One region of the Sporosarcina sp. FSL K6-1508 genome, then DNA from elsewhere that is predicted to be linked to it. Evidence: a T-box and tRNA genes for the amino acid it is inferred to sense, from the RefSeq annotation. Region 1 holds a T-box; the other holds one or more tRNA genes.
The links. The T-box of region 1 lies ahead of metG (methionine--tRNA ligase). A T-box ahead of a tRNA ligase gene usually reads a tRNA of that ligase, here a tRNA-Met.

Region 1 (11,113 bases):
GAGATTCGTCGTCATAGGCCTCCGCCACGCTATAAATCAAATGCCTTGCCTGGATTAATTCCAAATCTATTTCTCCTAGTAATTGTTGAACATTCGGTAATTGACTGATTGGTCCGTTTAGACTGTTAGGCGAATAATTATTGGCAAATTGTACGGCGTAGTCACGTGCTGCTTGTGCAATTCCGAGATAACATGCTGGAATGTGAAGAAGCCAGCCACTAAACGGCGCGCCACTTGGCTTTTCAGGTAGTTCAACAAGTTTTGACTCTTCGACTTTGACATTATCGAGAACAAGGTCATGACTACCAGTGCCCCTCATTGAAATAACGTCCCATGTCTGATCAATCCTCAGTCCCTTTAGATCTTTGTGCAATAAAAAGAATCCCACTTGTTGTTGTTCTTCAATCCATGCAGATGTTAAAAAATATGTTAATACTGGAGAAGCAGTTGTAAAAGTCTTTTGGCCCGATAATTGCCATGATCCATCTTGTTTTACCGCATTTGTTCCAGGACGGCCTCCTCTGGTCGGGCTCCCAGTTTGAGCTTCACTCACAGAACGATTCACTAAGGCTCCGTTCAGAACTTCCTTGGCAAAGAAATCAAGATTTTTATCATTCCATAATTTTTTATCAAAAAGTTCACCTACAACCCCGAGATTCCACCCTATTGACAATGCAGTGTTCCCATCATAACTAGCCAACGTTTCTTGTAGAAGAACCATATCGTAGACTTTTAATCCTTCACCGCCGTACTCAAGCGGGAGGGTACTGCTTGTATAACCCATCTGAATTAAGTCGTGAATATTTTCTAATGGAAAAATTGCCTCTTCATCAGTTTGAGTTGATGTATTTTTAAATTTTGTTTCTAACTCGTATACCTTCTCAAGCCATTTCTTTTGACGATCTGTTTTTACAAATAGGCTAATCATAAATTCCCCTCCAACTATTCTCTTACTAGAACTTAAGGCTACTTTTCATTAATAAATCATCTTATGCTAAGAAGTCCGATAGGTTTCATCGGGATTTGATTAATAATAAGCAAATATCATAATAATGTCAAGATACTCCTCAATTATAAAATTAAAAAACCGTAAGAACGTCTAATTGAACTCGTTCTTACGTTTTAAAATTGCTACATATTTAAGATACTGATGTTTTTGATTTTCATTCTTTATCCCTATACATCGCCGCATCAGCTATTTTTATCAATTCCTGAAAATCTTGCCCATCATCCGGGAAAATTGCAAAACCAACGGAAGCTTCTACGGAAGGTAATTCATCAAATTTTTCATTCGCTAACGCCTGTTGAAGACCCTGTATATAACCTAGTTCAAAATCACTTTTACAATTAGGCACGAGAATCAAGAATTCATCACCACCCCATCTTGCTACGATATCGTTTTTCTTAACGTAATTTTTTAAGATCGCCGCAAGATTGATTAGCAATTCATCACCTTTATGATGTCCATATGTATCATTGATTTCTTTGAATTTGTTGAGGTCCATCATGATGACGCCTAACTTGTGATTTTCTCTTCTATACATTTGTGCAATTTTTTGAAATGACTGTTCTACTTTCCGACGATTGTATGTATCTGTCAAAGGATCTTTTTCAGAGTAATATTTTACGTTATCAAATTGTTTTCCACACCACCAAGCAATCGCTAAAAAGATGGTTGTTAAAATAAAAAAGTTTGCCTTAAACGGTAGTTCCAAATACTGATGATAGTAAAAATACCGTAGCAAGTTAAATAATCCTACTATGCCAATTGCAGCTATCCTGCCATTATATTTCATGGAATTCACTCATTTCTATATACTCATAGGTATAATACACTACCGTGGGGTTATTCGCAAAAAAACGATTGCAAAATAACTGCAATCGTTTTTTTAGATGTTTATATAATAGAAGAAAAGTTAAAGCTTTTTATTTTTTTGATGCCGTGGCCCAAACGTTTTCAAGCCATGCGTCAAATTCATCGCCTTTGTCTCCCTCATACGTATCATACAAATCGAGCCTCATGTTCTTCAACTTCTCTTTGTACTCTTCATACGTGTGACCTGCCGGCAAGCTTTTCTTAATTCTGAAGAATACTTTATTGGCGTCTTTAATTAATTCAAATTTATTTCTTGGCGGTAATTGAACATCTTCGCCAAACTTAATAAGATTACGATGAGCGGCTTCTACTACTTTATAGACCGCATCGTTATTCATTCTATGCAAGAGTACATCGATTGTCCGTTTGTGTTTCCACTGTCCCAATTCTTCGATAGCATCTAAACGTACTCTCCAATTCGACGTTCGGTTCACAGCCTTCCTTAACTCATCATAATTTGGAGGCATTTCATTTTTAATTTCATTAGTCAAGTAATCCAATCTCCTTCTATTTCAATATCCTGTTTAGTTAAGGGAAAATATTAATCCCTTCAATAAGTATTGTACCATTATCTGTTGAACTACATACGTTTTTTCATACGTTCAAGTCTTTAAATTCCGCTTATACAATGTAATCATCTGTTCATATTCCGTTCACCTAGACAGATTATAGTTAGGTTATTAAGAAATAATGGAGGCGTAAAGATGAATATTGCATGGAAAGAAATTAAGAAGAATAAAACGAAGTTTATCATTTTGGGATCAATCATTTTTCTCGTCAGCTTTTTAACATTTATCATTTCTGGGCTATCTAACGGGTTATCACAAGATAATGCGGCGTTAATTAAAGATTTGCCGGACGGTCAATTTTACATGAATGCTGATGCAAATGAAACCTATAATCTTTCAAGAATAGATGAAAACGTACAAGCAACTGTATTAAATGAACAGAAAGGTGCAGCTGCACTTTCTATTCAAATGGGTTTTGTAAACGATATGGACGACAAGCAACATAGTATAGCTTTTGTCACGTCAACAGATTCAAAATTGTTTGAGTCTGTCGGTAAAGGTGAAATCATTCTAGATCGTTCATTGGAAGATGAAGGAATTAAAGTCGGAGATATAGTAACTAATAATCAGTTCAGCGGTGAATTTAAGGTGAAGGCCTTTGTCGATCAAAAGAAATATAGCCATGCACCTGTCGCTTTTATTAATATGGAAAACTATAAAGAAATTTACCGTGTAAATGAAATGCAATTGATCTTTGTACCGGGTACAGAGAAAGCCCAAGAGGTTACGGATTTACAATCATTTTCGAATAAAGACTTCCTCAATACGATTCCAAGTTACAGCGCGGAACAGATGTCACTCAATATGATTATTTGGTTCTTAGTCGCCATTAGCGGAATGTTGTTCGCGATATTCTTCTATATGATGAACGTTCAAAAAATCGGACTATATGGCATCTTAAAAGCGCTCGGTGTTAAAACGAGCAGATTATTCGGTATGATGTGGTACCAGATGATTTTCATAACTGTCATCGCACTAGCACTATCAGTTGCTTTAAGTCAGGGCTTTACTATGATTGCACCTAAAGGAATGCCATTCAGTTTAACGATTGAAACCACCGTACAATTATCGGTTATATTCCTAATCATTGGATTTATAGGAGCAACACTGTCGGGTCTGCAAATTAAAAAAGTAGAACCATTGCAAGCTATCCAACAAGGAGAGGTGTAATATGACGATTTTCACAATTGATGAAGTTACAAAAACATTTACGAATGGTGAAGTAGATGAACAAGTATTAAAAGGAATTAATATTTCACTTCGTGAAGGCGAAATAACAGCGTTAGTAGGCGCTTCAGGTTCTGGTAAAAGTACAATTCTTACAATAGCGGCAGGACTGCAACGTGCTACGGGTGGAAAAGTGCTATTTGAAGGACAAAACATGACTGACATGAATCAGGATCAGATCAGAAAAATCAGAGCGAGTGAGTTCGGGTTTGTCTTTCAATCCTCGCACCTAGTCCCTTTTCTGACAGTAGAAGAACAATTATTGCTGATGCTCGACGTTTCTGAAACCAAATTAAAAAAACGAGAACAAAAAATGGAAGTTGAAAAGGTTCTCAAATTGGTGGATATGGATCATCGAAAAAATGCCTACCCTGCTTCTTTATCAGGAGGAGAAAAACAGCGTGTGGCAATAGCCCGCGCGATCATCCACAAACCAAAAATGTTGTTTGCGGATGAACCAACAGCAAGCCTAGATTCGAAAAGATCAAAAGATGTCATGACATTAATCCGGGAGTTGACGAAGACGTTGAACATTACAACGTTGATGGTTACCCATGATGAAGAAATGCTTCCTTATGCCGATCACATCATTACGATGAAAGACGGCCTGGTAGTATAATGAAAAACGCAAACCAAGACTGTATTGGTTTGCGTTTTTTTAAAGATAAGAAAATATAAGTTTTTGAACTTGGAGCAGTGTCTAGCTCCAGCGCCTAGAGGCTCGGGTCATAAGTCGGCATAGCTACTCGGCGAAGGACGCCGCTTCGCCGGTCCGCCTTATGCCTGTCGCCTCTACCAAGGCGCTTGCACTTTTCTTATTGTCTAGCTTCCAGCGCCCAGTCCCTCGGATCATAAGCAATCTAGCTATGTGGCAAAGAGCGCCACGTCGCTGGATCGTCTTATGCCTGTCGGGTCTACCAAGGCGCTTGCGCTTTTCTTATTAAGAACCCATTTTTCTGCGTGCACTGCTGACCTTTTTAGCCTGCTGACTCTGCATCTTTTTAGCGGATTGTACTGGATTACCTTTTGCATTGTTATCGGCAGTTTGATTTTTCTTCGCTTCCAACTGTTTTTGTATCGCTTCTTTTAAGCTAATCTTCTTTGGCGCGTCTTGTTCGTTCGTTTCATGATTTTCAGTCATATAAATCCCTCCTTTATATCGAATAGTAATAGAAAGTTGCTTCTCTCTAGTATACCCGAAACTCAACGATTACTGGGCGTTTTTAATAATTTAATTGAAATGCCTAAACTAGAGTCTCCAATTAAAAATGGAAAAAGAAAGCTATTAATTACTCGAAGCCTCTAGACCAACGAACAAATTATAGAATAATTCAGGACTGATAAGATGGTATTATTCCCTTTTTATATAAGAAGGCAACAATATTTAAGAGTGTAGCAGGAATTTTCTTTAAAAAGAAACGTTTACGATATAGTTGATGATAGGCCTTTTTCAAATGACTCCATTGCTTACAATTTTTAGTTTGTCTAAAACGAGCAACATCAATGATAATTATCTCGTCTTTAGACGTAATAATTATGTTTCGTAAGTGAATATCTGAAGGATTTAATCCCAATTTTGAAGCCAATGACAGTGCATAATCTACCTCTTTTATATGAGCTAATGTAATTTCTCTTCCCTGTGTCAGACACTCGAAAAGTGTATGACCATCAATATAATCCATCACAAAATAATTTAGACCTGATGCATAAATAGTTGGAAAGTAAGAAATATCTTGAAGCGTCATATAAATAGTAGCCTCTTCTTTTGCAATGTATTCAAATTTGGGGAAAAATACTTTAATTGCTTTTTCAGACGATTTTATTCTAAAAACAAATGCACTTCGTCCTGTACCAGCAAGCTCTAATGCATCATCGTATTCAATAAGTTGATTTTTCTTATTAATAATAATTGTATCCGCAAGTTCTTGATAAATAGTCAAAAGTTGACCTCCAATACTTTTTTAGAAACATAAAGAGACGTTATGACCAATTCTTGGTCATAACGTCTCTAAATAAAAAAGACCTTACCAAATAATTGGTAAGGTCTCGCAAACAACAAATGTTGCCAATAAAACCGAGGATCAGAATCCTGTATTGACGATTTTACTGTATAGCTACTCCCCTTAACGGAAGTTAAGTATTCATAATGTAAACTTATTATAATGGCTCCTAGCTTCGTAGTCAATATTAGTGATTAGCTTAGTATGAGAAATGAACTTATCGAAATAAAAATCATTTGATCAATAATTAGTTATATCGCGTTCAATTTTAGCTTCTCTAATTCAACTTCAATTTTTGATAAATCAATTCTTTCAAAAAGAGGACTAACTTGAAAGGTTTGATAGGCTTTTTGTTCTATAGGTTGCCAAGTATACGGAGCTAAGTTCAACATCTCTTTTACTTTCTCGCTTGAAAAAGGAAGAAACGGCGATAATAACTGGGCACAATTTGCAATTATATGCACACATGTAAATAAAATTTTCTTACACTCGTCTATGTTCTCATGAATTATCTTCCAAGGTTGTTTTGCATCAAAGTATTTATTTCCAAAACGTATGGTTTCAAAAATTGTTTCAATCGCTTGTTTAAAATGGCCTTGTTCGACCAAATGACCAATCTCGCCATATTTAGATTGGATTAGTTCTGCGATATCCGCATCTATTTCCCCAGAAACAGTACCATCAAATGACTTATCAATAAACTTCAATGTCCGATTAACAAGGTTGCCATAAGCACCAAGAAGTTCCGTATTATGACTGAAAATGAACTCACGCCACGAAAAGTCAGCGTCTCTGGCTTCAGGTGCATTTGCGGTTAAAAAGTATCGAATAGAATCAGGATGATAGCTTTCCAAAATGGAGGGAATCCACACAGCCCAGTTTTTACTCGTCGAAATTTTCTTCTTTTCCAAAGTTAAGTACTCATTTGAAATGATATGTGTTGGAAGTGTATCCTTTCCAATTCCCGATAAAATAGATGGCCAAATAATGGAGTGGAATGGAATATTGTCTTTTCCATGTACATAGTAAGATACTGTTTCTTCATTCCAATAAGCTTCATCACTTTGATGAGTCTCATTCGCCCATTGTTGACTGGCCGAATAATAACCTGAAACTGCTTCAATCCAAACATAAACCTTTTTATCCTCATACCCTTGCACGGGTACACTAACTCCATTTGCTAAGTCTCTGGAAACTGCACGGTCATGTAAACCTTCTGTTAAATATCTCTCTGTTAAATGAATGGCATTTTCTCTCCACGTTTTGTTAGCACGAACTTTCCTAACTTTCTCTTCCAGCTCTTGTTGAAATGAACTTAATGAGAAATAGAAGTGTTCGGTTGCTCTTGTAGTTGGTGCATTCCCACAGATTTTACACTTACGGTCAATTAAATCAAGAGGATCGAGAATGGTTGAACAATTATCACATTGATCCCCACGAGATGGATGCCCACAGTTTGGACAAATCCCTTCCACATACCGGTCGGGCAAAAATTGTTGATCGAACTCACAATAAGTCTGCTCAATCTCTTTTTTATAAATATACCCATTGTCAAGCAGCTGCAAGAAAATTTGTTGCACCACTTCATGATGTTGTTGACTATCTGTTCTGGAATAAAAATCGTAACTAAACCCAAGTTTCGCAAAGCTTTCTATAAATTCTTGATGATAACGATCCGCGATTGCTTGGATTGCTACCCCTTCTTGATTTGCCCTGATAGATATCGGTGTACCATTACAATCACTGCCTGACACATATAAAACGGATTCACCTTTTAATCGATAATACCTCGCTAAAATATCTCCTGGTAACAATGCTGCAATGTGCCCCAAATGCAATGATCCATTCGCGTATGGCCATGCCCCTCCAATAAAGATGTTCAACAGAATTCCTCCTTTTGGGGGCATACAAAAACCCCGCCACTTATCATATCGATAAGGACGAGGTTGATAGTTCACTCGTGGTACCACCTTAATTCACAAATAGCTCACGCCACTTGTCTTAGTAAGTACGTAGCTACAAATCATGCTAGTATACTTTGACATTTGTAACAAGTGCCAAATCTTGTTGCAGCCTACTCATCCGCAGATTTTCAGTGCAAAGCTCAGAGATCATGTTCATCAGACTAGTTTGCTTCATTTCCACCAACAGAAGCTCTCTATATAACATCGTCTCATTACTTTTCCTCTTCATCGCCGTTTAATATAAGGTTAGAATTGATTATAGAGAATTACGAAAACAAATGCAAATATATTTTAAGTTAATCTACTATTTTACTTAGCAAGGTAGATGTCCCTAACTCCGGAAAGGCAACAGTTACCTGTGCAAAGATTATAAGAACTATAATCTTTATCTAAACGGACTTTTATAATCGAGGGTAGCACGCCATCCAATCTGCATTGAGGGGTGATTTTAACCGGAGCCAGCTACCAATTTTTTATTTTGCTTTAATTGTCATAAAATCAGACGGAGCTAATTCTTCAGACTCAATTACAATTGCGATTAGACCAGTGTCTGTCGTAGTTTCATGTCCTTCACCTTTTTCCCAATAGATTGCATCGCCTACTGTTATATTTACTTTTAAATTATCATCCCCTCGAACCCAACCTCCTCCATTTACTATAAGAATTAATTGTGAAACAACGGCTTGATGAAAGCCAATAATTCCGTTAGCTTCCAAATGCATACAACCAATTTGCGTAGTTTTTTCTGTTTTTAAAATTCGGGACATAATGAAATTCGAGTTAAAATGAGCTACTTTTTTACCTTCCTCTTTGTCGAACCTATATACTTTCATCTAATATCCTCCCCAGATTTCCTTATGCCTTCTAAAGGATAATAATCGACTACCTAAGTCACAAAGAAAAATGAGTTGCCAAAACAACTCATTTTTCTCCTTTCACTATTGAACGTTTGAATGTGAGTAACTATTTCTATTTTGCATTTAACTCGTAACTACGAATATACCGCCGCAATGCGATACCGGATGAAATTCACATTTACAAAAGTTTTTTAGCAAAGCGTTTATTTCTTCATAGACAAAATAAAATTCATCTTCATCCCAATACCCAATGCTTTTATTTTTACAAACTTCAAGCTCCCCACGCGTTTTGAATGCAATATCTCCAATAAATATTTTTCCATCTACAGAAAGTAGAGGAAGCAAACTCTTTATAAATGTTACTTTCTCTTTATCCGCCAAATGATGCAACGCATATGTGCTTACAATAGAGTCATATTTATTAAATGTATAAGAATCAGGTAAGCCATTAGAAATATCCCACTCTATTAAATTTGCAAATGGCATTTTAGATTGGGCTATTGCAATCATACGTGTAGAAAAATCTAAACCATCTATATAATGGCCATTTTCATAGAGTTTACTCGTTAAAACAGCTGTACCAAACCCTATATCTAAAACTCTTGATTGTTTCTTCTGCATGGCTTCATTAAAAATGGTATTTAATACTTTTTTGTATCCAGCAAACGGATAGCAATTATTATCTTCACTTATTTGTACTGTTTGATCGTAGTCATTAGCCCATAAATTAAATCCTTGTTCATTAAGCATTGAATGCTCCCCCTATAATTCGGACAAGCTGACGAGCATTCCTTATTCATTTAAAAATTAATCCTTTTAAACAAATTGATTTACTCGATTAGCTGCCGATCATTTCCCTTAAAACAGTGCGATAATAGATAATAGTAGTTTTTTTCATCATAAACTCCACCTTTCATAGATATATAGATATTATCATAATATTATGTATTTTTAAACCGCAGATTATAGACACGATTCCGTTTAAAGTCTTTTGAAAACCTACTTAGCCTTATTCATCATTTGATTATTCCCAGTACAGTCTATGTATTGCACACTTTCAATTTCACCTGTTAATGAATAATAAAATACAAGTTGCTCATTAATCATCTCGGTTATAAAAGTTGCTTTGGTGGAGTCGTGGCTAACTGGCAGAAGTTTGAATTTATAAACCGCTCCGTACATTTTAGAGACAGTTAAATAAAGCTCTTCTTTTTCAACAGATATATCTAGACATTTGTCTTTCTCATTTTCAAATGGATACTTACCTACTATAGGAACTACCTTTTTGAATGGGATTGGCACAGCAGGACATGGTAAAGATGACTGTTCCTCAAAAATGGTTTTCGCAATTTCCCGACTTAAATGTTCTACAGGCGTAACATTCATATTGCTTAAAAAGATAATGGTAACTTGATCATCAACAAATCTGAGAAAATCGCTACAAAAACCGCTAATATCTCCAGAATGATGTACACATTTTTTACCACCTATTTCAGATATCATCCAACCACATGCATATGAACTGAAATTTGGAGTAAACATTTTTTCTGTAAGTTCCTTGTTGAGTATTTTGAACAATTTCAATGCCTTATCCCAAATAAATAGATCCTCTGTTGTAGAATATACACCATAGGAGCCTAATGGAAATGACAAGTCCGCATATGCTGGATGAATCGGCTCTTCCCAGAAGGAATAACCAGAGGCCAACCTCGGAACGACCTTTATGCCATCATCACAGCCAGTATTATACATACCCAAAGGATTGCATATTTCTTCCTGAATATACTCTCCATAAGACATGCCTGAAACCGTTTCGATAATAGAAGTTAGCAACGCATAGCCTGAGTTTGAGTAACCAAAACGGCTTCCAGGTTCGAAATCCAATTCCCGTTCTTTAAATGTGTCAATAAGCTCATTTAAAGTCAAAGGAAGTCTCATTGAACTGAACCAAAAATCAGCAAAACTTGTATAATTGGGAATGCCCGAGCTATTCGTTAGGCAATGAAGAATCGTTATTCGCTCTCCATTTGGATAATCATGAAGATACTTGCCAACATAATCGTTTATGTTCAATTTTTTCTTTTCATGTAATTGAAGTATGCCCATGGCTGTAAAAGCCTTAGTGAGTGAGCCGATACGAAATTTAGTTGTAGGCATATTTGGCACGTTATGTTCCCGATTCGCCATGCCAAAGCCTTTATTTAAAAGAATATTTTCATTAGAAGCAATTAATATGGAACCAATCAAATAACTATTTCGATCGTATGATTCAATCCATTTATTTATTCTATTTTCTATGTCCATCAAGGTTTTTCCCTCACTTCGCTAAAGATTGACATGTTTCAATCATTTCTTGTTGATCCAACCTCTGCCAATTTGCTCTTAAATAAATTATCATCATGGATGTTGAATTTAAGATGCTTGGTACTAATACAATTCCGAATTGTGTTAGTGCTAGGCACCTTTCTTAAACAGTTTTATTCAGCTTATACTCTTCGACATATTCCCCGTAATCCAATACTTCAATTACATTTGACCAATGCAAAACAGTACCCACATAATCCCGAATATCCAATCCCTTCATTTCATATGTTTCATCTATATTTACTGTTCCAGTTGC
Region 2 (11,113 bases), 2.8 Mb from region 1:
GACCGAAATTAATAATTTGACGACGGTATATGTTCCTCCTGTAATTGAACGGGAAGCACGGCTGAAAGACTGGTCGACGTTCAGGGATATTATTGCTGCACTGCGCGCTCCGGACGGTTGCCCTTGGGACCGTGAACAAACGCATTCATCATTGAAACGGTATCTGATTGAAGAAGCGCATGAACTGCTTGAAGCAATCGATAATGAAGATGATAATGCGGTGATTGAAGAACTTGGCGATGTGTTGCTGCAGGTGTTCCTACATGCTCAAATTGGCGAAGACGATGGTTATTTTGCTATGGAAGACGTGCTTCAATCGATTGGTTCGAAAATGATTCGCCGACACCCGCATGTTTTCGGAGACAAAAATGTGGAAAATTCCGAAGAAGTTCTTCAAAATTGGCAGGAAATCAAACAACAGGAAAAACCGCAAGCTGAATCACTCTTAGAAGGTCAAGAACGTCCTTCTTCCTCACTTTTAACATCGCTTAATTATCAAAAAGAGGCAGCGAAGGTTGGGTTTGATTGGCCGACAATTGACGGTGCATTTGAAAAGTTTGAAGAAGAATGGATGGAGTTCCGCAAAGAGTTGGAAAGTGGAACGAAATATAGTCAAATGGATGAGCTAGGCGATGTTCTATTCACAATCGTCAACATTTCCCGTTTTCTCAAGCTATCGCCGGAAGAAGCGATGGTCCATGCAAATCAAAAATTCAGCAGACGGTTTTCATTTGTCGAAAAGAGTGTGAAAGATGGACACGGCAAGTTTACTGACTATACACTTGATGAACTCGAAGTATTTTGGCAATTAGCGAAAAAAGGGGAAGATAATCATGAGACTCGATAAATTCTTGAAAGTATCCCGCCTTATCAAAAGGCGTACATTGGCGAAACAAGTGGCCGATCAAGGCCGTATAACGATTAATGAAAAAGTCGCCAAGGCATCGTCCGTCGTAAAAGAAAGCGACGAACTTGCGATCCGTTTTGGTCAGAAGATTGTAACGGTGAAAATCAATATGTTAAAAGATACAACGAAAAAAGACGATGCTGCTTCAATGTACACCATATTGAAGGAAGAAAAACTTGAAAAAGTGGAACCGGAATTCATGGACGACGAAGACTGATCAACATGGCGGGGAATTTCCCTGTCATGTTTTTTTATATCCCGGCATAAGATGGCTGTGAACGTACAAGCAAAGGGGGAAGCATATAATGCAATTTCAAACTGACAGTCCTACGTACGCAATTCCATCAGGAGACCATGTCGTGACTATGCGCAACAGAAAACGAATGGATCTTACATCGGTAAAATCGATCGACCGCTTCGATCAGGAAGAGTTTCTCGTTCGGACATCTCAAGGATTATTGCAAATCCGGGGAGAGGAACTGCGCATCGTTCATCTCGATGTCGATAAAGGGCTCCTTACATTGGAGGGCACGGTCGCCACGATTCAATATGACGAAGAAGAATCAGGCTCAAAAGGTTTCCTCCATAAATTGTTTGGATGAGTCTATCCGTCCAGTTTCTTAGCCTGCTCGCTATGATTGGGACGGGCATTGTTGCCGGAGCATTCATGGACATGATTGGAACAGGTACCGCGCAAGCCGGCAAGAAATCAATTATTCGAAAGCGTGCGGCCTGGCTCGAAGTAATTGGATGGGTACTAGTCGGATGTTGGACTTTTTATATCCTTTATCTTGTAAGGGATGGGGCATGGCGGATATATGATCCGTTTGCACAGATTAGTGGAATGCTACTTTACGTAACTATCTTCTATAAGCCATTCCGCCTTTTCGGAAGGATCTTATTGCTGGTGTTTGTAAAGCCACTCTGGTTCATTGCTCGGCTGATCGTATCCATCATCCGTTATATCGTACGTTTTATCATGAAAGTCATTAAAGTTCTCTTTACACCATTTGTTAAATTGTACCGTATCGTTTCCAGAAAACTCTTTAAAAGAAGAGCGAAATGATATACAATGTATGAACTAACAAATTGTATCGTGTGAAGAGAGGAAGTGCAGAACTTGGAACAAAAGCAGCAGAGGAAATCGTCCGAAAGGGTCGCATCGATTCAAACTGAATATGTCCGCTCACTTCAAAAGAAAGAAACGAGAAAGAATGCGCGGAAAGTCCGTTTATATCGTAGACTGACAGTGTTTGCTTTTGCTGCGGCCATTATTCTCGGTGGTATGACCAATATGTTTATTAACCAGAAACATGCATTGGCGGCGAAGGAACTGCAAAAAGTTGAGACAATGGCCGAGCTTGAAGAGGTGCAAGAAGAGAAGGAGATACTGGAAAGACAACTCGTGAAGTTGAATGACGATGACTATATCGCAAAACTCGCGCGCAAAGAGTACTTCTTGTCTGAAAAGAATGAAATTATTTTCTCAATACCGGAAAATAAGAAAAAAACGGATAAAAAAGACGACAGAAAAGAGTAGTCTTATTGACACTCTTTTTTTATTGGCTATAATAGAAGTAAGGATCCTGTATTTTACAGGGTCATTAATACGGTTGCAAGGCTCCCAGCGCGGGGCCCGCTTAAATTTTAAGGAGGAGCATTTTTTTTATGTCAATTGAAGTAGGCAGCAAGCTAGAGGGTAAAGTAACAGGGATCACAAACTTCGGGGCATTTGTTGAGCTACCGAACGGTTCAACAGGCCTGGTCCATATAAGTGAAGTGGCGGACAATTACGTCAAAGACATTAATGATCATTTTAAAGTCGGTGACATGGTTGAAGTGAAAGTGATGAACGTCGGTGCAGATGGTAAAATCGGGTTGTCGATCAGAAAAGCGAAGCCTGAATCTGAGCAGCGTCCAGAACGTCCTCAACGCCCGCAACGTCCGCGTCAAGGTGGTCGTCCTACTACAGATCGCCCGGAGAACTTTGAACAGAAAATGGCAAAGTTCATGAAAGATAGCGAAGAGCGTCTCTCTACTTTGAAGAGAGCGACGGAATCGAAACGCGGTGGCCGTGGCGCAAGCAGAGGATAACTTGCTAGCTGTTTCAATTCATGAAAAAATGTACTAATAGCATAGAGAAAAGCGGCAAACAAGGGCACTACACTTGTTTGCCGCTTTTTGATTTTTACATATAGAAGGTTTCTGGGATCACTTTGCAGATAAAGAAGAAAGTCATGGGGAATGCATGCGAATTCATGGCAATTCGGAAGATAGTCATGGCTCGCGAGACAGTTCGTGGCAACTTGCTTGGAATTCATGGGGGATGTTCTCGAATTCATGGCAATTCGGAAGATAGTCATGGCTCGCGAGACAGCTCGTGGCAACTTGCACGGAACTCATGGGGAAAGCCCGCGAATTCATGGCAATTCGGAAGATAGTCATGGCTCGTGAGACAGTTCATGGCAACTTGCCTGGAATTCATGGGGGATGTTCTCGAATTCATGGCAATGCGGAAGATAGTCATGGCTCGTGAGACAGTTCATGGCAACTTGCACGGAATTCATGGTAAAAGCCTTCGAATTCATGGCAATCCGGCAGATAGTCATGGCGCGTGAGGCAATTCATGGCAACTCGAGTGGAATTCATGGGGAAAGCCCGCAAATTCATGGCAATCCCGAAAATAGTCATATCTCGCACCAAAACTAGTATGCAAATTCAAAAAACTGTCACAGCTCACCAAATAATCTCTAGATTATTCATTTTAAAAAGCAGTCCCTGCATCGTAAATTCAAGATGCAGGGACTGCTTTTTAAATTAATTATAGTCTTGCTCCAACTCTAAAACGCTTGGTCATAAACCGTCTTATGTCTGTAGAGTCTGAACGGTCTTCTTGTATTTCATTAATGGCGGCAGAGGGGATCGAACCCCCGACCTCACGGGTATGAACCGTACGCTCTAGCCAGCTGAGCTACGCCGCCTTTGTATATTCTAGCAAGTGCTTGTTTCGACTTAATCAGAACAACAATATTTATAATACAATCGAACCAATCATGTGTCAACCCATCTTATGAAAAAAGAAAAAACAGTTCGGAAAGAGTCGAAACATTTTGTTCATTCACTGTCATGAACAGACAATTTCTTTTGATCTGCCTATGTATACTCAAGGCATAGTAGACATAGGGGGAATGGGAAATGAAACTAATGGAACATGTAGTGCGTCCGGTGAGCTATCCAATTGGCATGTATGTCGAAATGATTGGTAAACGAAAAATGCATATTTTAGTTGCGACCCTATTCTTATTTGGTTCTTTTTTCTTGTCGCAAGCCGTATTGTTTGATGCAGCTGTCCCTTTTTTCTTGCCGGTCTGGGCATTGGCGCGAGCGCGTTTCAGAAAGCATCTGATATGGGTGTTCATCGGAGGGATGTTCGGGAGCGCGTTTCTTGGTCTCGGACAGGCTGTTATTCATTTACTCATGCTCGCTTTATTCAATGCGGTCATTAAGTATCCGCTAATGCGGAAGTCAATTCCGCTAACAGTGGCAGGAAGTATCATCGTTGTTCAAGTGTTATGGCAGTTTATTATGCATGTCGGGCAACCGCCAGTGAATGTGCAACTATATATTGGCTTTGAAGCAGTTCTCGCATTGTTCATGACTTTTTTCCTTTTTATCGCATTTCCTGCAGCAGATAGAATCTTTTTCGGCAAATGGACGCCTGAACGGCTTGGTGCAGCATGTCTGGTCGGTGCGATGGCTACTACGGGCATGAGTGGAGTAATGTTAGGCCCTGTATCGGTTTCAGGGACACTCATCCATCTCACAATCTTACTCGCGGCACTTGTGGGAGGCCTTCCGTTTTCAACAACAATCGCAATGATCATCGCTGCTATTGTGGGTCTCGCAGAATTGTCGTTCACGGGAATGATGGCGGTATTTGGCATGACTGGTTTTTTTGCAGGCACGCTACGTCGTTTTGGGAAAGTTGGTATTGCGCTGGGCGGAGTCTCTGTGTCACTATTTTTCCTCATGTATGATTTGACATTGCCGCTTGATACTTCGCACTTTATAACAATTGCAACGGCAACTGTTATCTTTTTACTTATCCCATCGAAGAGACTCGAGCCAATTCGACGTGTCTTTTACCCAGAAAATACGGACACAAATGAAAAACGACAAAAATGGCTTGCTGAACGGCTTGACGAACAACTGTCTGATTTCCAACAGTTCTCTGAATTTATGTCAACGCTTGTTGGCGATCGATTTACATCCCGCACAAGTTCGGATGAACCGTCTGAGCAGGTTGTGCCAAAAATCTGTCAATCCTGTTTCCGTTACTCTAAGTGCTGGGAAAGTGCTGATAATGACATGGGCGGACTTCTTAGCGAATGGGAAGCGACCTATTCTATGACCAAAAAAGCTAAGCGCCATCGGGTTGAGGAAAAGATTAAATATAAGTGCATCCGGTTTAATGGATTGGTGACGGAACTTGAAGAACAGGCCGCTAATCGCTTATTGACGGGGCAACTTCAGCATGGTCGAAAAATGCTTGCGCTTCAATTACGGGATATGAGCACCCATCTCGACAAGATTATGAATGAAGTAAAGGAAGATTTGACGGTTTACAAGCCGGCCGAAGAAGAGTTGGCGAAGCGGCTTCAAGAGAAAGATATTGAATACTTTCAGATTGATGTCTTGTCAGGAGAGCGGGGAGCACGTCGCATTATCTGCTGTATCCCTGAAAAAAGATCTGACTTTGAAACGGACACGACAGTGGCGGAGAGGTTTATACTGCCGATTCTGGAAGAGATGTATGACGAACCGTTCCGCGTCGCAAAATCTGCGGTTCTGCAAGACCCTTTTCCACATATTCAATTGACATTCGGTTCGGCGGTCCGCTTTTCACTGGATTACGGGATTGTTGCGACAGCGGGCGGTGAAACATTCCATGCAGGTGATGCTTATGAAGTGTTCCCGATCCATGAAGGGTTGACGGCGGTCCTGTTGTCGGATGGGATGGGACAGGATTTGAATGCATATCGTGAGAGTCGAAAAGTAATTCGTCTAATGCGGGAATGCTTGGATCGGAAAATGGACCCTGAAACAGCTATGCATACACTTCACTATATGATGTCTCTGAATGGTTTAGATGATATGTACGCTACGCTTGACTTAGCGCTTATCGATTTACAGGACGGTCGCATCTGGTCGTGGAAAGCCGGGTCGATGAGTACGTATATTAAACGAGGGGATGATTTTTTAAGACTTGATAGCAAATCCGTGCCAGTTGGTTTTCTTCCCTCTTTTTCTGTTGAGGCAAAAAATGAAGAGTTAAAATCAGGTGATATTATAATGATGGTAACGGATGGTATTTTCAATGGCGATATCCCGCTTGAAAAACAAGAAAAGACGTTGTATAGCACCCTTGAAAAGTACGGAAGTTTTGACTGTGACAAAATTGCGGACCGCATTATGCAGGAAATGGAGAGGAAGTTCGGTGTGATAGGAGATGACCGAACGGTGTTAATTATGAAAATCGATCACGTACTCCCCAAGTGGTCAAGCTTTACTCCATATTCACAACTTATTTCCCGGGAAAACGTGGTTGGCTGACTATACCCCCCACTTATCTTGAAGTGGGGGTATTCTATGGTAAAATTTAATTAAAGAGTTTGTTGAAAAGGAGGAAGCCCGGCAATGAATAGATTTAAACAGACAATTTTCCATTTCGTAAAAGAATGGTCACTTGTCGCCCCGGGGGACCGTGTTCTTGTCGCCTGCTCAGGTGGCGTCGACTCGGTGGCACTTTTAGATTTCATGGCTTCGAATCGAGACAGGATGGGAATTGAAGTTGCCGCAATTCACGTCGATCATAAATTGCGCGGAGAAGAGTCTGCCGCAGACGGTGCATTAGTGGAAAGGCTTTGTGAAACATATAAAATCCCGTTTTTTGGCGGGAGTGTTCCGGTTCCTGAAATTATTGAGAACGAAGGCGGTAATGTGCAAGCTGTCTGTCGTGACGGACGTTATGCCTTTTTCACTAAAATTATGCAAAAACACCATTATCATATTTTGGCGACAGCGCACCATGCAGAAGATCAGCTGGAGACGGTACTTATGCAAGTGACGAAAGGTAATCGGCCTTCCGGTATTCCTGTAAAACGCGAAGTCGATGGCGGGCTTCTTATTCGTCCTTTCCTGCCAGTCATGAAAGCAGATCTTCATTCATACGTTGCAGAAAATGACTTACATTATCGTGAAGATCCTAGCAATGCAAGTGACGCCTATTTGCGAAACCGTTTTCGTCACCGAATTGTTCCATTTATTCTTGATGAAAATCCGGGAGCCGCTGAAAATGCAGTGAAAATGTCTGGCTGGTTGCAGGAAGATGAAGAGCTGCTTGAAACACTGGCAAAGGACCGTTTTGATAGAATTACCAGATTCACAGAAGCGGGCCTGCCTATCGTTGATGGAAATGCATTTTCCAACATGCACCAAGCTTTACAAAGACGGATGATTACACTACTATTGAGGTATCTTTACAATGGGGAAATTATGCCCGTAAAATATAATTCCGCGCTTATAAGCCAACTATTGCACCATCTATCTTCGCAAAACGGGAATGTATCCGTTCACCTTCCACGCGGTTACCGATTCATTCGGGAATATGACGTGCTGACATTCGTTCGCGATACACCAACTGAGGAAATGGATTCGCAAAAAGTGTTGCCGAAAGGCGTTTGGACCCGCTGGGGAAATGATTTACAGCTTTGTTGGACCGAAGTGGGTAATCTCGATACGGAGTTATTCACGGATACAGATGATACCATGTATTTTGACTTGCCTTATTCCGCGCTTCCTCTGTCCATCAGGAGAAGAGAGGATGGGGATCGAATCTTGTTACCAGGGATGACACATCCGAAACGTTTATCTAGGTTGTTTATCGATGAAAAGGTTGGCATGACAGAACGCGACCGATTACCGGTAATCATTACAGCGCAAGGTGAAATTTGTGCAGTTCCAGGTGTACGGTATGGAGTGGCATTTTCGCGAAACAAGACAGATCAAAGTAAGTACATAGTTAGAACAAGAAAGATATAATTGATTTACATGAAAGAGGAGGAATTTCGATGTTGAAGAAAGATATCGAAGAAGTGCTAATTACAGAAGAAGAGATTCAAGAGAAAATCCGTGAGCTTGGTGCAGTGTTGACCGAAGAATATCAAGACAAGTTCGTACTTGCGATTGGTGTACTTAAAGGTGGGCTACCTTTCATGAGTGATCTCATTAAGCGCATCGATGCTTACATCGAACTCGATTTCATGGATGTTTCAAGTTACGGCAATGCAACTGTTTCGTCGGGTGAAGTGAAAATCGTCAAAGACTTGAACACAAGTGTCGAAGGGCGCGATGTACTTATTATTGAAGACATTATCGATAGCGGGAAAACATTAAGTTACCTCGTTGAACTGATGAAATACCGAAAAGCGAATTCCATTAAAATCGTCACTCTCCTTGATAAGCCGTCAGGCCGGAAAGTGGATTTGAAAGCAGATTATGTAGGTTTCAACGTACCGGACGCGTTTGTTGTCGGTTACGGACTTGATTACATGGAGAAATACAGAAACTTGCCTTATATTGGCGTGTTAAAAAAGGAAATCTATTCTTTCTAAACACTTTTGAAAAATCTTTTAAAGGGCCCGCGGAATTCTTTCTTGACGATAAGAGGGAATTAGCTATTGAACTAAAAAGCTGTCTAGGCTTCAGCGCCTAGAGGCACTTACGCTTTTCCGTCAAGGCATTTCCTTTGTAGGTTGAATCAGACCTGTGATAAGATTTACACTAGTTTTCTGTCTAATGAAATGAGGAGGCTTGGGATGAATCGAATACTTCGATACTTTCTATTATACGGACTGATATTTCTTGCAATCATGGGGATATTCAGTTCACTAAACAATACAAATCCGAAACAAAAAGAGATCCGGTATGATGAATTTATTACTGCGATGGAAGAAGGAAAGGTTACGTCGGTTACCTTGCAGCCAGTTCAGCTTGTCCTTGAAGTGAAAGGGAAGATGAAAGGTTATAAGGAAGGCGAAGAATTCGTAACGAATGTTTTGAACGATGTCGCCATACAAGATGACATCCGTTCACTTGCTACACAAACCCAAACGGATGTTGAAATCTTGCCAACTCCTGTTGCAAGCGCATGGGTATCCTTCTTCACGGGTCTTCTACCGTTCATCATCATCTTTATCCTGTTCTTCTTCCTGTTAAATCAGGCACAAGGCGGAGGCGGCGGTGGTGGCCGTGTGATGAACTTCGGTAAGAGTAAGGCGAAGCTTCATACGGATGACCGTAAAAAGGTTCGTTTCACAGATGTTGCAGGCGCAGACGAAGAGAAAGCGGAACTTGTGGAAGTCGTTGATTTCCTGAAAGATTCAAGTAAATTCGTTGAAGTTGGCGCGCGTATTCCTAGAGGGATCCTGTTAGTCGGACCTCCGGGTACAGGTAAAACGTTATTGGCACGTGCGGTTGCAGGTGAAGCGGGTGTTCCGTTCTTCTCAATCTCAGGTTCCGATTTCGTAGAAATGTTCGTTGGGGTCGGGGCATCCCGTGTACGTGATCTTTTCGAAAATGCCAAAAAGAATGCACCATGTATTATTTTCATCGATGAAATCGACGCGGTCGGACGCCAGCGTGGCGCAGGTCTCGGGGGCGGGCACGATGAACGTGAACAAACGCTGAACCAGCTGCTTGTTGAAATGGATGGTTTCGGTGAAAACGAAGGGGTTATCATCATTGCGGCGACAAACCGTCCTGACATCCTCGACCCAGCACTTCTTCGTCCTGGCCGTTTTGACCGTCAGATTACAGTTGGACGTCCAGATGTAAAAGGACGAGAAGCGGTTCTTCAAGTACATGCGCGCAACAAGCCGCTTGACGATACCGTCAATATGAAGGCTCTTGCACAGCGTACACCTGGATTCTCGGGTGCGGATCTTGAAAACTTATTGAACGAAGCGGCGCTAGTCGCGGCAAGACGCAACAAAACGAAAATCGATATGTCGGATATCGATGAAGCGACGGACCGTGTTATTGCGGGACCTGCGAAGACGACACGAGTCATTTCGAAAAAAGAACGTGATATTGTGGCATTCCATGAAGCGGGTCACGTTGTTGTAGGGCTTATGCTTGATGATGCTGAGATCGTTCATAAAGTTACAATCGTTCCTCGTGGGCAAGCGGGCGGTTATGCAGTCATGCTTCCGAAAGAGGACCGTTACTTCATGACTAAACCTGAACTTCTCGATAAGATTGCAGGACTGCTTGGCGGCCGTGTTGCAGAAGAAATTGTCCTTGGTGAAGTTTCTACTGGGGCTCACAATGACTTCCAGCGTGCAACTGGTATTGCGCGTTCGATGGTAACGGAATACGGCATGAGCGACAAGCTTGGCCCAATGCAGTTTGGTCAATCTCAAGGGCAAGTGTTCCTTGGTCGTGACTTCAACTCCGAACAGAACTATTCCGAGTCGATTGCGTACGAAATCGACCAAGAGATGCAACGTATCATTAAAGAACAATATGCCCGTACCAAAGAGATTCTTACAGGTAAACGGGAGTTGCTTGATTTGATCGCAACGACGCTTCTTGAAGTAGAAACGCTCGATGCCGAACAAATTAATCACCTGAAAGATCACGGCACATTACCTGATCGTCCATATGGCCGATATGGCTTAGATAATTTAGAGGAAGTTAAGAGTGTAGATATAACGGTTGGAGGCGATGACACAGTCATTTCCGATTCGACTGGCGCACCTACGGACCCATCAATCGGTGATTTACCGAATGAGTCTACTGGGGAACAGCCTCTTAAGCCGATCGACGAAGAACGCAGAGATTGAACAAAGAATGAAAGCTGACTGTTTCTTTTGAAGCAGTCAGCTTTTTTCTATCCATAAGAATGTGGTATGATGTGTTGGAAAATGACGAAGTTAGCGAGGAAACTATTATGATTTTAGTGCTGGATACAGGAAACACGAATATTGTCCTTGGTGTCTATGAACAAGGGCAACTTAAACATCATTGGCGTATGGAAACTTATCGACATAAAACAGAAGATGAATATGCGATGCAAGTGAAGTCGTTGTTTTCACACGTTGGACTTTCTTTCGAGGATGTAACTGGCATTATCATTTCATCGGT

Region 2: it has a tRNA-Met gene. The T-box ahead of metG (methionine--tRNA ligase) is inferred to sense a tRNA for this amino acid. The anticodon was not compared.

What each region holds. Positions count from the first base shown of each region.
Region 1 covers NZ_JBBOXF010000001.1:3,538,111-3,549,223, forward strand. The annotation lists gene MKZ11_RS17895 (acyl-CoA dehydrogenase family protein) at 1-928, opposite strand, end outside; gene MKZ11_RS17900 (GGDEF domain-containing protein) at 1,164-1,796, opposite strand; gene MKZ11_RS17905 (HEAT repeat domain-containing protein) at 1,927-2,343, opposite strand; gene MKZ11_RS17910 (ABC transporter permease) at 2,581-3,615, shown strand; gene MKZ11_RS17915 (ABC transporter ATP-binding protein) at 3,617-4,291, shown strand; gene MKZ11_RS17920 (hypothetical protein) at 4,613-4,813, opposite strand; gene MKZ11_RS17925 (protein kinase family protein) at 5,004-5,612, opposite strand; gene metG (methionine--tRNA ligase) at 5,924-7,555, opposite strand; T-box leader at 7,606-7,874, opposite strand; gene MKZ11_RS17935 (cupin) at 8,110-8,469, opposite strand; gene MKZ11_RS17940 (class I SAM-dependent methyltransferase) at 8,617-9,243, opposite strand; gene MKZ11_RS17945 (serine hydrolase domain-containing protein) at 9,493-10,797, opposite strand; partial or broken gene MKZ11_RS17950 (isochorismatase family protein) at 10,961-11,113, opposite strand, start outside.
Region 2 covers NZ_JBBOXF010000001.1:726,057-737,169, reverse strand. The annotation lists gene mazG (nucleoside triphosphate pyrophosphohydrolase) at 1-847, shown strand, start outside; gene MKZ11_RS03400 (RNA-binding S4 domain-containing protein) at 834-1,124, shown strand; gene yabP (sporulation protein YabP) at 1,213-1,509, shown strand; gene yabQ (spore cortex biosynthesis protein YabQ) at 1,506-1,973, shown strand; gene MKZ11_RS03385 (FtsB family cell division protein) at 2,028-2,447, shown strand; gene MKZ11_RS03380 (S1 domain-containing RNA-binding protein) at 2,576-3,001, shown strand; gene MKZ11_RS03375 (hypothetical protein) at 3,370-3,525, shown strand; tRNA gene MKZ11_RS03370 (tRNA-Met) at 3,815-3,888, opposite strand; gene MKZ11_RS03365 (SpoIIE family protein phosphatase) at 4,103-6,520, shown strand; gene tilS (tRNA lysidine(34) synthetase TilS) at 6,605-8,008, shown strand; gene hpt (hypoxanthine phosphoribosyltransferase) at 8,038-8,580, shown strand; gene ftsH (ATP-dependent zinc metalloprotease FtsH) at 8,785-10,812, shown strand; gene MKZ11_RS03345 (type III pantothenate kinase) at 10,920-11,113, shown strand, end outside.